DNA from 2 places in the Bacteroides clarus genome. Region 1 is predicted to be linked to the other one. Evidence: riboswitches for the same ligand, from Rfam matches in the RefSeq annotation. Region 1 holds a riboswitch; the other holds the start of a gene.

Evidence for each region. A riboswitch is a leader RNA that binds a small molecule or an ion and turns the genes downstream of it on or off. The one in region 1 is predicted to bind thiamine pyrophosphate.
Region 2: another riboswitch for thiamine pyrophosphate. It lies ahead of I2F54_RS15075 (TonB-dependent receptor); the one in region 1 lies ahead of thiS (sulfur carrier protein ThiS).

The regions. Positions count from the first base shown of each region.
Region 1 is NZ_JADNLF010000003.1:121,008-126,808, forward strand. It holds gene I2F54_RS04570 (xylulokinase) at 1-724, opposite strand, end outside; gene I2F54_RS04575 (NUDIX hydrolase) at 763-1,494, opposite strand; gene fabD (ACP S-malonyltransferase) at 1,891-2,778, shown strand; TPP riboswitch at 2,934-3,024, shown strand; gene thiS (sulfur carrier protein ThiS) at 3,091-3,288, shown strand; gene I2F54_RS04590 (thiamine phosphate synthase) at 3,293-3,940, shown strand; gene I2F54_RS04595 (thiazole synthase) at 3,948-4,724, shown strand; gene thiC (phosphomethylpyrimidine synthase ThiC) at 4,745-5,801, shown strand, end outside.
Region 2 is NZ_JADNLF010000016.1:73,634-79,434, reverse strand. It holds gene I2F54_RS15100 (AI-2E family transporter) at 1-849, shown strand, start outside; tRNA gene I2F54_RS15095 (tRNA-Lys) at 950-1,025, shown strand; gene I2F54_RS15090 (hypothetical protein) at 1,217-1,759, opposite strand; gene I2F54_RS15085 (hypothetical protein) at 1,891-2,139, shown strand; gene I2F54_RS15080 (mechanosensitive ion channel family protein) at 2,232-3,083, opposite strand; TPP riboswitch at 3,207-3,303, shown strand; gene I2F54_RS15075 (TonB-dependent receptor) at 3,339-5,573, shown strand; gene pnuC (nicotinamide riboside transporter PnuC) at 5,582-5,801, shown strand, end outside.

The DNA.
Region 1 (5,801 bases):
CACCGGCACGGTATGTAATTGGCGTACCCTCTTTCAAACCCAATTCTTGCGCAGCCGTAGCATTTACACGTCCTTGTTCGGAAAAAGTAGGTTTGATATCGGCTATCAGCGAATGGTCAAAACCATAATATTTCATCAGGAAGTCCGCTACCCGGTTGTTCTTGAAATCCCAGAACATACCTTCCGACAAGCCTGATACGGTAGTGCAGATTGTACCGCTCAACTTCATGGCAATGTAATCGCCGGGCAGCATAATCTTGTATATCTTCTCATAGACAGAAGGCTCGTTTTCCTTTATCCAGGCAAGTTTGGATGCCGTGAAGTTACCCGGAGAGTTCAACAGATGAGAAAGGCACACTTCCTCTCCCAACGTTTCAAAAGCTTTTTGTCCGTAAGGCACTGCTCTTGAATCACACCAGATGATTGCCGGGCGCAATACATGTTGGTCTTTGTCAACGCACACCAGCCCATGCATCTGGTAAGAGATACCGATTGCTTTGATATCTGCCGCATCCACACGGGAATCTGCCAATACGGCTTGCGTAGCCAATTTTAAGTTTTCCCACCAGTTTTCCGGATTTTGTTCCGCCCAACCCGGTTTTACGGCGATAATTTCCGCCTCTGTTTTCGGAAAGAATGCAGAAGAGACACATTTGCCACTTTCTGCGTTTACCAAACTCGCTTTTACGGACGAGCTGCCGATGTCATAACCTAATAAATACATGATGAAGATTTATGATTTTTAATTTATGATTTATGCTTTCATCGTCTCACCTTATTATATATCTTTTTGTCAAACCGATAATACCGTGCAGCGCGGTGGGCTACGCCTTGTTGTTTTTCTTCCAAGGGAACCACATATTCCATGAGGGCTATCTTTTTATGGAAATTGCGCACATCAATCTGTTTGCCGTACAATAATTCGTATAAGGTGCGAAGCTGGGATGCCGTAAATTTACGCGGCAGCAAATCAAACAATGACGATGGATTAAACTCTATATATTGGCGGATGTAGGTCATAGCCTCTTTGATGATAAGGTTATGGTCGAATGCCAGCGCTTTGATGTCCGGCAAAGCCACCCAACTTGCCATATAATCGTCCAAATCACGATTCAGCGCACGGTCTATCTTTACCAGCGAGAGGTATGCGATGGTTACGATACGCTCCACTTTGGACTGCATGGCCCGTTCCAGCCAATGTACATCCTTAGGGTCTTTGGTGCGGTTTTTGGAACCGAATGCCTTGAACTGCATCAGATTTACATTTTTGAGACCTGTCAATTCGTTCAGTACCCGTTGGGCAGCTTCATCCAAATCCTCGTCCATATAAATCAAACTGCCGGGAAGTTTCATGTCATGAAAGATTTCACCTTCTTCCTCTCCCGCCCGTTTAATCAGCAGAACTTTCAATTGCTCTCCGTCAAAACCGATCACTACACAATCTACGGAAATATGATTGTTGGCCAACGGCATGTTATGTTCCATGTTTTGCATAATATTTATGTTTAACGGCTGCAAATATAATGAGGTTTTTCTAATTTGCAATAAAGAAAAAAGAATATTTTAATGATGTTATAAAGCATTATTTTACAGGTAAATACATATCATACATTTTACAATATGAACTTATTGTGTTATCGTATAAAATACAATATGTAATTTAAGCGGATACCCGGCATAAGTAATTGTAAGATATACAATAACTGTAAACTGCTTAATTTATAAGGATTTTACCGTTTGCCTGCCTGTCCTTTGAAGGTGGTACATATTGTATTCTAACCACATGTAAAAATAGTGCATTGCACAAAAAACGTTCATTTGTGCGGTGGTTATCAGAAAAACCTATACCTTTGCACCACTTTTTTAATTAAACACTAAAAATAAGTAAATATGAAAGCATTTGTATTTCCAGGTCAAGGTGCTCAGTTCGTAGGAATGGGTAAAGACTTGTACGAAAATTCGGCTTTAGCCAAAGAACTTTTTGAAAAAGCAAACGATATCCTCGGATATCGTATTACAGATATTATGTTCAACGGCACGGACGAAGATTTGCGCCAAACCAAAGTAACGCAACCTGCCGTATTCCTTCATTCGGTAATTTCCGCGCTTTGTATGGGCGATGATTTCAAACCGGAAATGACTGCCGGTCACTCACTCGGTGAGTTCTCCGCATTGGTTGCCGCCGGCGCGTTGAGCTTTGAAGACGGTCTGAAACTTGTATATGCCCGTGCCATGGCAATGCAGAAAGCTTGTGAAGCGCAGCCTTCCACTATGGCCGCCATCATTGCTTTGCCGGACGAAAAAGTGGAAGAAATCTGCGCACAGGTAAGTGCGGAAGGCGAGGTTTGCGTGGCTGCCAATTACAACTGTCCGGGACAAATCGTAATCTCAGGTTCCATTGAAGGCATCAACAAGGCTTGCGAACTGATGAAAGCCGCCGGAGCGAAGCGCGCTTTGCCTTTAAAGGTAGGCGGTGCATTCCACTCTCCGCTGATGAATCCTGCCAAGGTCGAATTGGAAGCAGCTATCAACGCTACTGAAATCCATACTCCGAAATGCCCTGTCTATCAGAATGTAGACGCTCTTCCTCATACGGATCCGGCTGAAATCAAGAAGAATCTTGTGGCTCAGCTGACAGCTTCCGTACGCTGGACTCAAACAGTCAAGAATATGGTTGCCGACGGTGCTACCGACTTTACGGAATGCGGTCCGGGTGCAGTTCTGCAAGGGCTTATCAAGAAGATTGATGCCAGTGCAACGGCTCATGGCATTGCATAATCCATAAAAAAAATTCCTTTTGGAGTTACTTCCGGTGGGGATGTGTCAAAATTTCGATTGGCACATCCCCATCTTTTTTATTCATTTTGCTTCCCTTTGATAAAAAATCCTCTCCTTTTGTTTTTTATATTTTATTTTCCTTTACCTTTGCCACCGTAAAGACAAAGGGGTGCCCCGACGGGCTGAGATTATACCCTCGAACCTGATGCAGTTAGTACTGCCGTAGGAATTGGATATTTTTTCTTTTTGGAACTTACCTTAACGGTACTTCTTTGTATTTACTTCCATTGTTTTACTTAACAGAAACAAAACATGAAAGTATTAATCAACAACAAAGAAGTGGAAACCGAGGCCGTTACCCTTTTACAACTGACAAATGAACTTTCCCTGCCGGCGCAAGGCGTCGCCGTTGCTGTCGATAACCGCATGGTTCCACGTGCGGAATGGACGGATTATGCTCTGTCCGAAGGAATATCTATCGTTATAATAAAAGCTGCCTGCGGCGGATAAGCCTATGAAATCACTTCAGTTCATTACACATTACACCGAAAAGTATTCCTACCTCGACTCGGCCCGTATGGCTTTGGAAGGCGGTTGCCGATGGATACAACTGCGCATGAAAGATGCCGGAAAAGAGGAGATACTGCCCATAGCGACGGAAATACGAAAATTATGCAATGATTGCGGCGCAATATTCATTATCGACGACCATGTGGAACTGGTCAGGGAAATTCGTGCTGACGGCGTACATCTCGGCAAGAATGATATGCCCGTTGCCGAAGCGCGGCGCATACTCGGAGACGAATATATCATAGGCGGTACGGCCAACACATACGAAGATGTAAAGAAGCATTGGCTCGACGGAGTAAATTACATCGGCTGCGGACCGTTCAGATATACCACCACCAAACAAAAGCTCAGTCCTATTCTGGGTTTGGAAGGATATAAAGAGATTATCCGTCAAATGCGCACGGAGAACATCAACCTGCCTATCGTCGCTATCGGCGGAATTACCTTCGCAGATATTCCGTCTGTCATACAGACAGGAGTTACGGGCATTGCCCTTTCGGGTACCGTGCTGCGGGCGGATAATCCGGTGGAAGAAATGCGGAGAATACTTACGGCAATCAATCAAACAGACAATCACCGAACTAACAAATAAATAAGATATGGAGAAATTAATCATTGCGGGACGTGAATTCAACTCCCGCCTGTTTTTGGGAACGGGAAAGTTCAATTCCAATGAAATCATGGAGCAGTCCATTCTGGCATCCGGCACGGAAATGGTGACGGTGGCCATGAAACGTATAGAGCTGGAGAATAAAGAAGATGATATGCTGAAGCATATCCGTCATCCCCATATCCAGCTTCTGCCCAACACTTCCGGCGTGCGCAACGCCGAAGAAGCCGTATTTGCCGCGCAAATGGCACGCGAAGCATTCGGAACCAACTGGCTGAAACTGGAAATCCACCCCGATCCGCGCTATCTTCTTCCCGACTCCACCGAAACCCTGAAAGCTACGGAAGAGCTGGTAAAGTTAGGCTTTATAGTTCTTCCCTATTGTCAGGCAGACCCTACGCTTTGTAAACGTCTGGAAGAAGCCGGAGCCGCCACCGTCATGCCGCTGGGTGCGCCTATCGGTACGAATAAAGGATTGCAGACCCGCGACTTCCTGCGGATTATCATCGAACAGGCCACCATACCTGTGGTGGTAGATGCCGGCATCGGTGCTCCCAGCCATGCCGCCGAAGCAATGGAAATGGGCGCTTCCGCCTGTCTGGTCAACACGGCCATTGCCGTAGCGGGCAATCCCGTAGCCATGGCAGAGGCTTTCAAACAAGCCGTAGAAGCAGGACGCATGGCTTATGAAGCCGGTTTAGGATTGCAGGCCGATAACTTTGTGGCCGAGGCCAGTTCTCCCCTTACAGCCTTTCTCAATGAATAAAACACATTATTAAATAAGCTATGAAACCAAGAATTAAATTTCCCCGTTCGGAAAAGGTATACCTGTCGGGAAACATATATCCGGAACTGCGCGTGGCTATGCGCAAAGTAGAGCAAGTACCCAGTACGACTTTTGTCGGAGAAGAAAAAGTCATTACTCCCAATCCGGACATTTACATTTACGACACCAGCGGTCCGTTCAGCGACCCCGATATAGAGATTGACCTTAAAAAAGGATTGCCCCGTCTGCGCGAGCCCTGGATTTTGCGTCGTGACGATGTGGAGCAGTTGCCGGAAATTACTTCGGAATACGGCCGTATGCGCCGTGACGACAAGTCGCTCGACCACCTGCGCTTTGAGCATATCTCATTACCCTATCGCGCCAAACAAGGCAAATGCTGCACGCAGATGTATTATGCCAAGCAAGGCATCATCACTCCCGAAATGGAATATGTGGCGATTCGCGAGAACATGAATTGCGCCGAATTAGGAATAGAAACGCATATCACTCCCGAATTCGTCCGCCAAGAAATAGCGGAAGGGCGTGCTTTGCTTCCCGCCAATATCAATCATCCCGAAGCCGAACCGATGATTATCGGCCGTAACTTCCTTGTGAAAATCAATACGAACATCGGTAACTCCGCCACCACTTCAAGCATCGACGAAGAAGTGGAAAAAGCACTTTGGAGCTGCAAATGGGGCGGTGACACTTTAATGGATTTATCTACCGGAGAAAACATCCACGAAACGCGCGAATGGATTATCCGAAACTGCCCGGTTCCCGTAGGCACGGTGCCCATCTATCAGGCATTGGAAAAGGTGAACGGCAAAGTAGAGGAGCTCACTTGGGAACTCTATCGGGATACCTTGATTGAACAATGCGAGCAAGGCGTGGACTACTTCACCATACACGCGGGTATCCGCCGCCACAACGTACACCTGGCGGATAAACGTCTGTGCGGTATCGTAAGCCGCGGCGGAAGCATCATGAGCAAATGGTGCTTGGTACACGACCGGGAGAGCTTTCTGTACGAGCATTTCGATGACATCTGCGATATATTGGCGCAATACGATGTAG
Region 2 (5,801 bases), on a different contig from region 1:
CCCCCCATGATACAGGAGTGCGGCAGAGTACAGGCCTTATTGGTTCAATACTTTTCGCACGGAACATACAACAGCAATGTGCCAACCTCTCTTTCCGAATTCTTACGGGACAATATCGATGTCAAATTCATAACCGAACTATTCAATAAAGAGAACCTGCTGGATGCGCTCAAAGAAGCCGTTCCCCGTCTATGGTCTTTACTATCGGATTCCATCGACCTATTATTCAGCGTATTCACTATATTCATCATCCTGCTATACATCATCTTCATTTTATTGGACTATGAAAGTATCGCTGAAGGCTGGACACATCTCGTACCCCTGAAATACCGTTCTTTCGTAGTGGGCATACTGAACGACGTAAAAGTAGGTATGAACAGATACTTCCGCGGGCAAGCATTCGTAGCTTTATGCGTCGGTATTTTATTCAGTATAGGCTTCCTCATCATAGACTTCCCGCTGGCCATAGGTCTCGGGCTGTTCATCGGAGCATTGAATATGGTGCCTTATCTTCAAATCATAGGTTTTGTTCCTACCATCATACTGGCAATCCTCAAAGCGTCCGACACGGGTGGGAATTTCTGGATAATCATCGCCTCGGCCATGGCGGTATTCATTGTAGTGCAAGCTATTCAAGACGGATTCATCGTACCGCGCGTCATGGGAAAAATTACCGGACTAAATCCCGCTATCATTCTATTGTCACTTTCTATATGGGGCTCATTAATGGGGATGTTGGGAATGATTATCGCGCTCCCGCTTACAACGTTAATGCTTTCCTATTACCAACGTTTCATTATCAACAGAGAAAATATTCATAAGACAGAACCATCTGATAATCAAACATAAGAAAACAAACAGCAAGAATAATGCAAACTTTTTTCGCCACAAGCCTTGCATATTCAATAAAAGTACCTATCTTTGCACCCGCTTAACAGCAATAAGGATTGATTCGCTAGCTCAGCAGGTAGAGCACAACACTTTTAATGTTGGGGTCTTGGGTTCGAGCCCCAAGCGGATCACCAAAGAGGAAGCTACCACATGGCTTCCTCTTTTTTTATCACATACCGATAACAAATCCGTCCTACGGAACGAATAAATCCGTCTCACGAGCCAAATTATTTCATCCTGCGGGAGGATCTATTTCGTCCCGCAAGACGAAATTATTCAGCTCACGGGACAAAACCAGCCGCCATTAACAAAGCTTTGTCCGTTACTATATTCCCTTCTTTATGACCGGAAGTCCAAATCCGCCCCGAATTAAAGACAGCACTTTCGGCTTCCCTTTCCGTGCTTTCCGGTAGACGGCACGAGAAACATGCAATGTCTCCACCTTACCATTATCAAAGGCAACTTCCAGATAATATTCATAGCGCATGCCATCGGACACATAGCGGTGTTTTCCTACCCTACGCCTTTTTTCATGCTGCTCCATACGTTTATCGAGTACGGTTACTGTTACCTCATGCTCGGAAGCGGCATCCGCCGACAGGTAGTTGCCGGCAAGGAACAATACATAGCAGACGGAACCTACGCACACCAAATGGCAGAGCACATTCACAATTCTGTTCTCCATGGTCGTCAGCCATATCCATTTCCGGTAGAGAGGAAGCGTCAGCATGCCCGCCGCCAATGCTACGCCAACGGGTATCCACCAGGCTGCCAACGTTTTCTCGGAAATCACATATCCCATAGCGCCCGAAAACAACACAACCAAGACAACAAAAATGCGTAATATTTTAATAAACAGAGTTCCCATCGCTTCAATTTGTATTTTCCTGCAAATATAAAAATAAAAGCGACATAACAAATTCTCCCGTACCGCATTCCGCATGAACTAACTTACCCGACGGAACGTTATAACCATACTAACTTAAAGAAGCAACCATCATGGAAAAAAACTTGATTCATAGTAATGAATTGCATTTCATTGACAAGAAACGCATTCACCGGGCAGTAGAGCAGCTGGTTGAGTCATTGGAGCTGGCCGCAGGGTCCACAACAGGATTCAATCTGTATGCAGTAGTAGAGAGCTATTTCACCGACTTGGACAAACGAAGGGAAATAAACCGTTTGCTCCATCTTGAGCAAAATATTTGCGAAGAAGTGGAAGAAGAACTTGGAGTATACGAAATGTAAAACAATGTATGTACATCGATACAAAAAGGAAGCTGCATCAAAAAATGCAGCTTCCTTTTTGTATCATATTTCTTCCGTATTCGGATTCTTTATCAATCCTTTGCCTGATGTACCGTCAACTGCGGGAACGGGAAACCGATTCCTTCTTCGTTGAATACAGTATAAATGGTCTTGTTCATATCAAAATAAACTCCCCAGTAATCACTGCTCTTCACCCAAACACGGATAACGAGGTTCACGCTGCTGGCATCCAAAGCATGCAGGGCCACAAAAGGTTCCGGAGTATCCAATACGCGGCTGTCTGCCGCAAGTACACGGCGCACGGTACTTTCCACCTTGTCGTAATTCTCGCCGTACTCCACACCGATAATCCATTCCACGCGACGGGTGTCTTCCCGACTGTAATTAGTCACGGTTCCACTGCTTAAAGCGCCGTTGGGAATATAAATCACCTTATTGTCGGACGTAGTAAGGATAGTATGGAATATCTGGATTTCGCGCACCGTACCGGATACACCCTGACTTTCAATCCAGTCGCCCACCTTGAACGGACGGAATAACAAAACGATAAGTCCGCCGGCAAAATTCTGCAGATTACCGGACAGCGCCATACCTATCGCCACACCGGCAGACGCCAGCAAAGCGGCAAACGAAGTCGTCTCGACCCCCAACTTACCGATAACGGCTATAATCAGCAGAATTGTCAACAGTATGTTCACAAGGCTCTTGACGAAGCTCTGAATACTTGCATCGATATTCCGCTTCACAAGAAGTTTGGACACCAGCTTTTTGATGAAAGAAATAAGGAAACGTCCCACCACAAAGATGATAGCCGCCCCTATGATACGGCCGCCGGCTCCCACTCCCCAGTCTATCAGTTGCTGCATAAAAATCTGAAGTTTGCTGAAGCCCTCTTCAGAAGCCTGGACGGCAAACACCGCCATTAATAAAGATGATAACATAATGATTTATAGTTTATAAATTACTGAATGCAAAATTAACAAATAAATCTATTTTCCGTTCACATTATTTGTACCTTTCGGCCAAAAGAGATACTTTTGCACCCGATTTCAACTAAGGGGTGCCCTAATATGACGGGCTGAGAACATACCCATTGACCTGATCCGGGTAGTGCCGGCGGAGGGAAAAGAAGAAAAGTTCCCCTTTTCTGTATTCATCTTTAATAGTTTAAATTGCAAATGAGAAAGTATGCAATGGCGGCATGTCTGTTTATGGCAGCGCTGAATGTCTGTGCACAGACAAAGGAAAAAGACAGTCTGCGAGTGATAGACTTGCAGGAGGTAGAGATTATCTCCACACGTGCCACAGGAACCACTCCGGTGGCGTTTACCAACATCAACAAAGAACAACTTAAAAAGCAGAACTTCGGTCAGGACTTGCCGTATCTGTTGAGCATGACACCTTCCGCCATCACCACCAGCGATGCCGGAGCGGGTATCGGCTACACTACGTTAAGAGTTCGCGGCACAGACGGAACCCGCATTAACGTCACCGCCAACGGCATTCCCATCAACGATGCCGAAAGCCATAATGTATTCTGGGTGAACCTGCCCGACTTCGCATCGTCCGTCAAAGACATGCAGATACAACGCGGTGCAGGAACTTCCACCAATGGCGCAGGAGCTTTCGGAGCCAGCATCAACATGCAGACCGGAGACTTCTCGCTGAAACCGTATGCCGAGCTGAACGGTTCGTACGGCTCGTTCAATACGCACAAAGAAACGGTAAAAGCGGGTACGGGACTTATCAACGAGCATTGGTCTTTCGACGCCCGCCTGTCCAATATCAGTTCGGACGGATACATCGACCGCGCATCGGTCGGGCTGAACTCTTACTACCTGCAAGGTGGGTATTACAACGACAACACCTCCGTCAAACTGATAACGTTCGGCGGTAAAGAACGCACTTACCATGCCTGGAATTACGCCAGCAAAAAAGAAATGGAAAAATACGGCCGCCGCTACAACTCCTGCGGGTATATGTACACCGACGACAACGGCATAGACCACTTCTACGAAGACCAGACTGACAATTACGTACAGAAGAATTATCAGCTGCTTTTCAACCACAACTTCACTTCCGCCTGGAATGTAAACGCAGGTCTGCACTACACCAAAGGAGACGGCTACTATCAAGAGTACAAAGACGGGCGCGAGCTGGTGGAATACGGCCTGCTTCCGTACGAACACGACGGTGAAACCGTAAACGAGAGCGACCTTATCCGCAAAAAAGCAATGGACAACCGCTTCGGCGGCGGTATCTTCTCCGTTAATTATAAGGGTGACCGCCTTCACGCATCCCTCGGCGGCGGGCTGAACCGCTATGACGGCGACCACTTCGGCAAAGTGTTGTGGGTGAAGAACTACATCGGCAACCTCGACCCCGACAAAGACTACTACCGCAACAATGCCACCAAGAATGACGGTAACCTCTACCTGAAAGCCGACTACGAGTTGTGCAACGGTCTCAATGTCTATGCGGATTTGCAGTACCGCCACATCTCTTATAAGATGTACGGACAGAACGACAAGTGGAACAGCGTTACCAATGACGGCTTGCAGCAACTCGCCATTCACGAGAAGTTCGACTTCTTCAATCCCAAAGCCGGACTGTCGTGGCAGCTCAACCGTAACAACCGGATATACGGTTCGTTCAGCGTAGCCCACAAAGAGCCGACGCGCAACAACTATACGGACGGCAAGTTCACCGAGCATCCCAAAGCAGAGCGTTTGTTCGACTACGAGCTGGGTTACACCTTTGCCGATTCATGGCTGACATTCGGTGCCAACCTATACTACATGGATTACAAAGACCAGTTGGTGCTGACCGGCGAACTGAATGAAATCGGTGAAGCCGTAGCCGCCAATGTGCCCGACAGCTATCGCATGGGTATCGAACTGATGGCAGGCTTAAAGCTGCCTTGCGGCTTCCAATGGGACATCAACGCCACTTTGAGCCGTAACCGCGTAGAGAACTTCACCGAAACCCTTTACGAGAACGAAGACCCGGCGGGCGAAAAGTGGAGCACCTATCTGGGCGACACTCATATCGCCTTCTCTCCCGACTTCCTGCTGAACAACCGCTTCGGCTATACTTACAAAGGCTTTGAAGCATCTTTGCAATCACAATACGTCAGCAAGCAATACATGAGCAACCTGGACTGTAAAGACCATATTCTGGATGCCTATTTCGTCAGCAACCTGAACTTATCATACACGTTTACGTTACCCAAAATAAAGTCGGTAACCATAGGCTGTACCGTCTACAACCTCTTCAATGAAGAGTACGAAAACAATGGCTACGCAGGCAGCGGTTTCTATTACGAGGGCGGGCAGAAAGTACGCTACAATTATGCAGGATATGCGGCGCAGGCCGGTACCAATGTATTAGGACATATCTCTTTGCGTTTCTAAACTTGATTATGGAGCAGACACTCGAAATTATCGGAACACTTGTCGGACTTCTCTACCTCTGGCTGGAATATCGGGCAAGCATCTATCTTTGGATAGCGGGCATCATCATGCCTGCCATCTACATCTTCGTGTACTACAACGCGGGTCTGTACGCGGATTTCGGCATCAACATCTACTATCTCGGAGCCGCCATATACGGCTGGACGATGTGGAAGTACGGAGCATTCC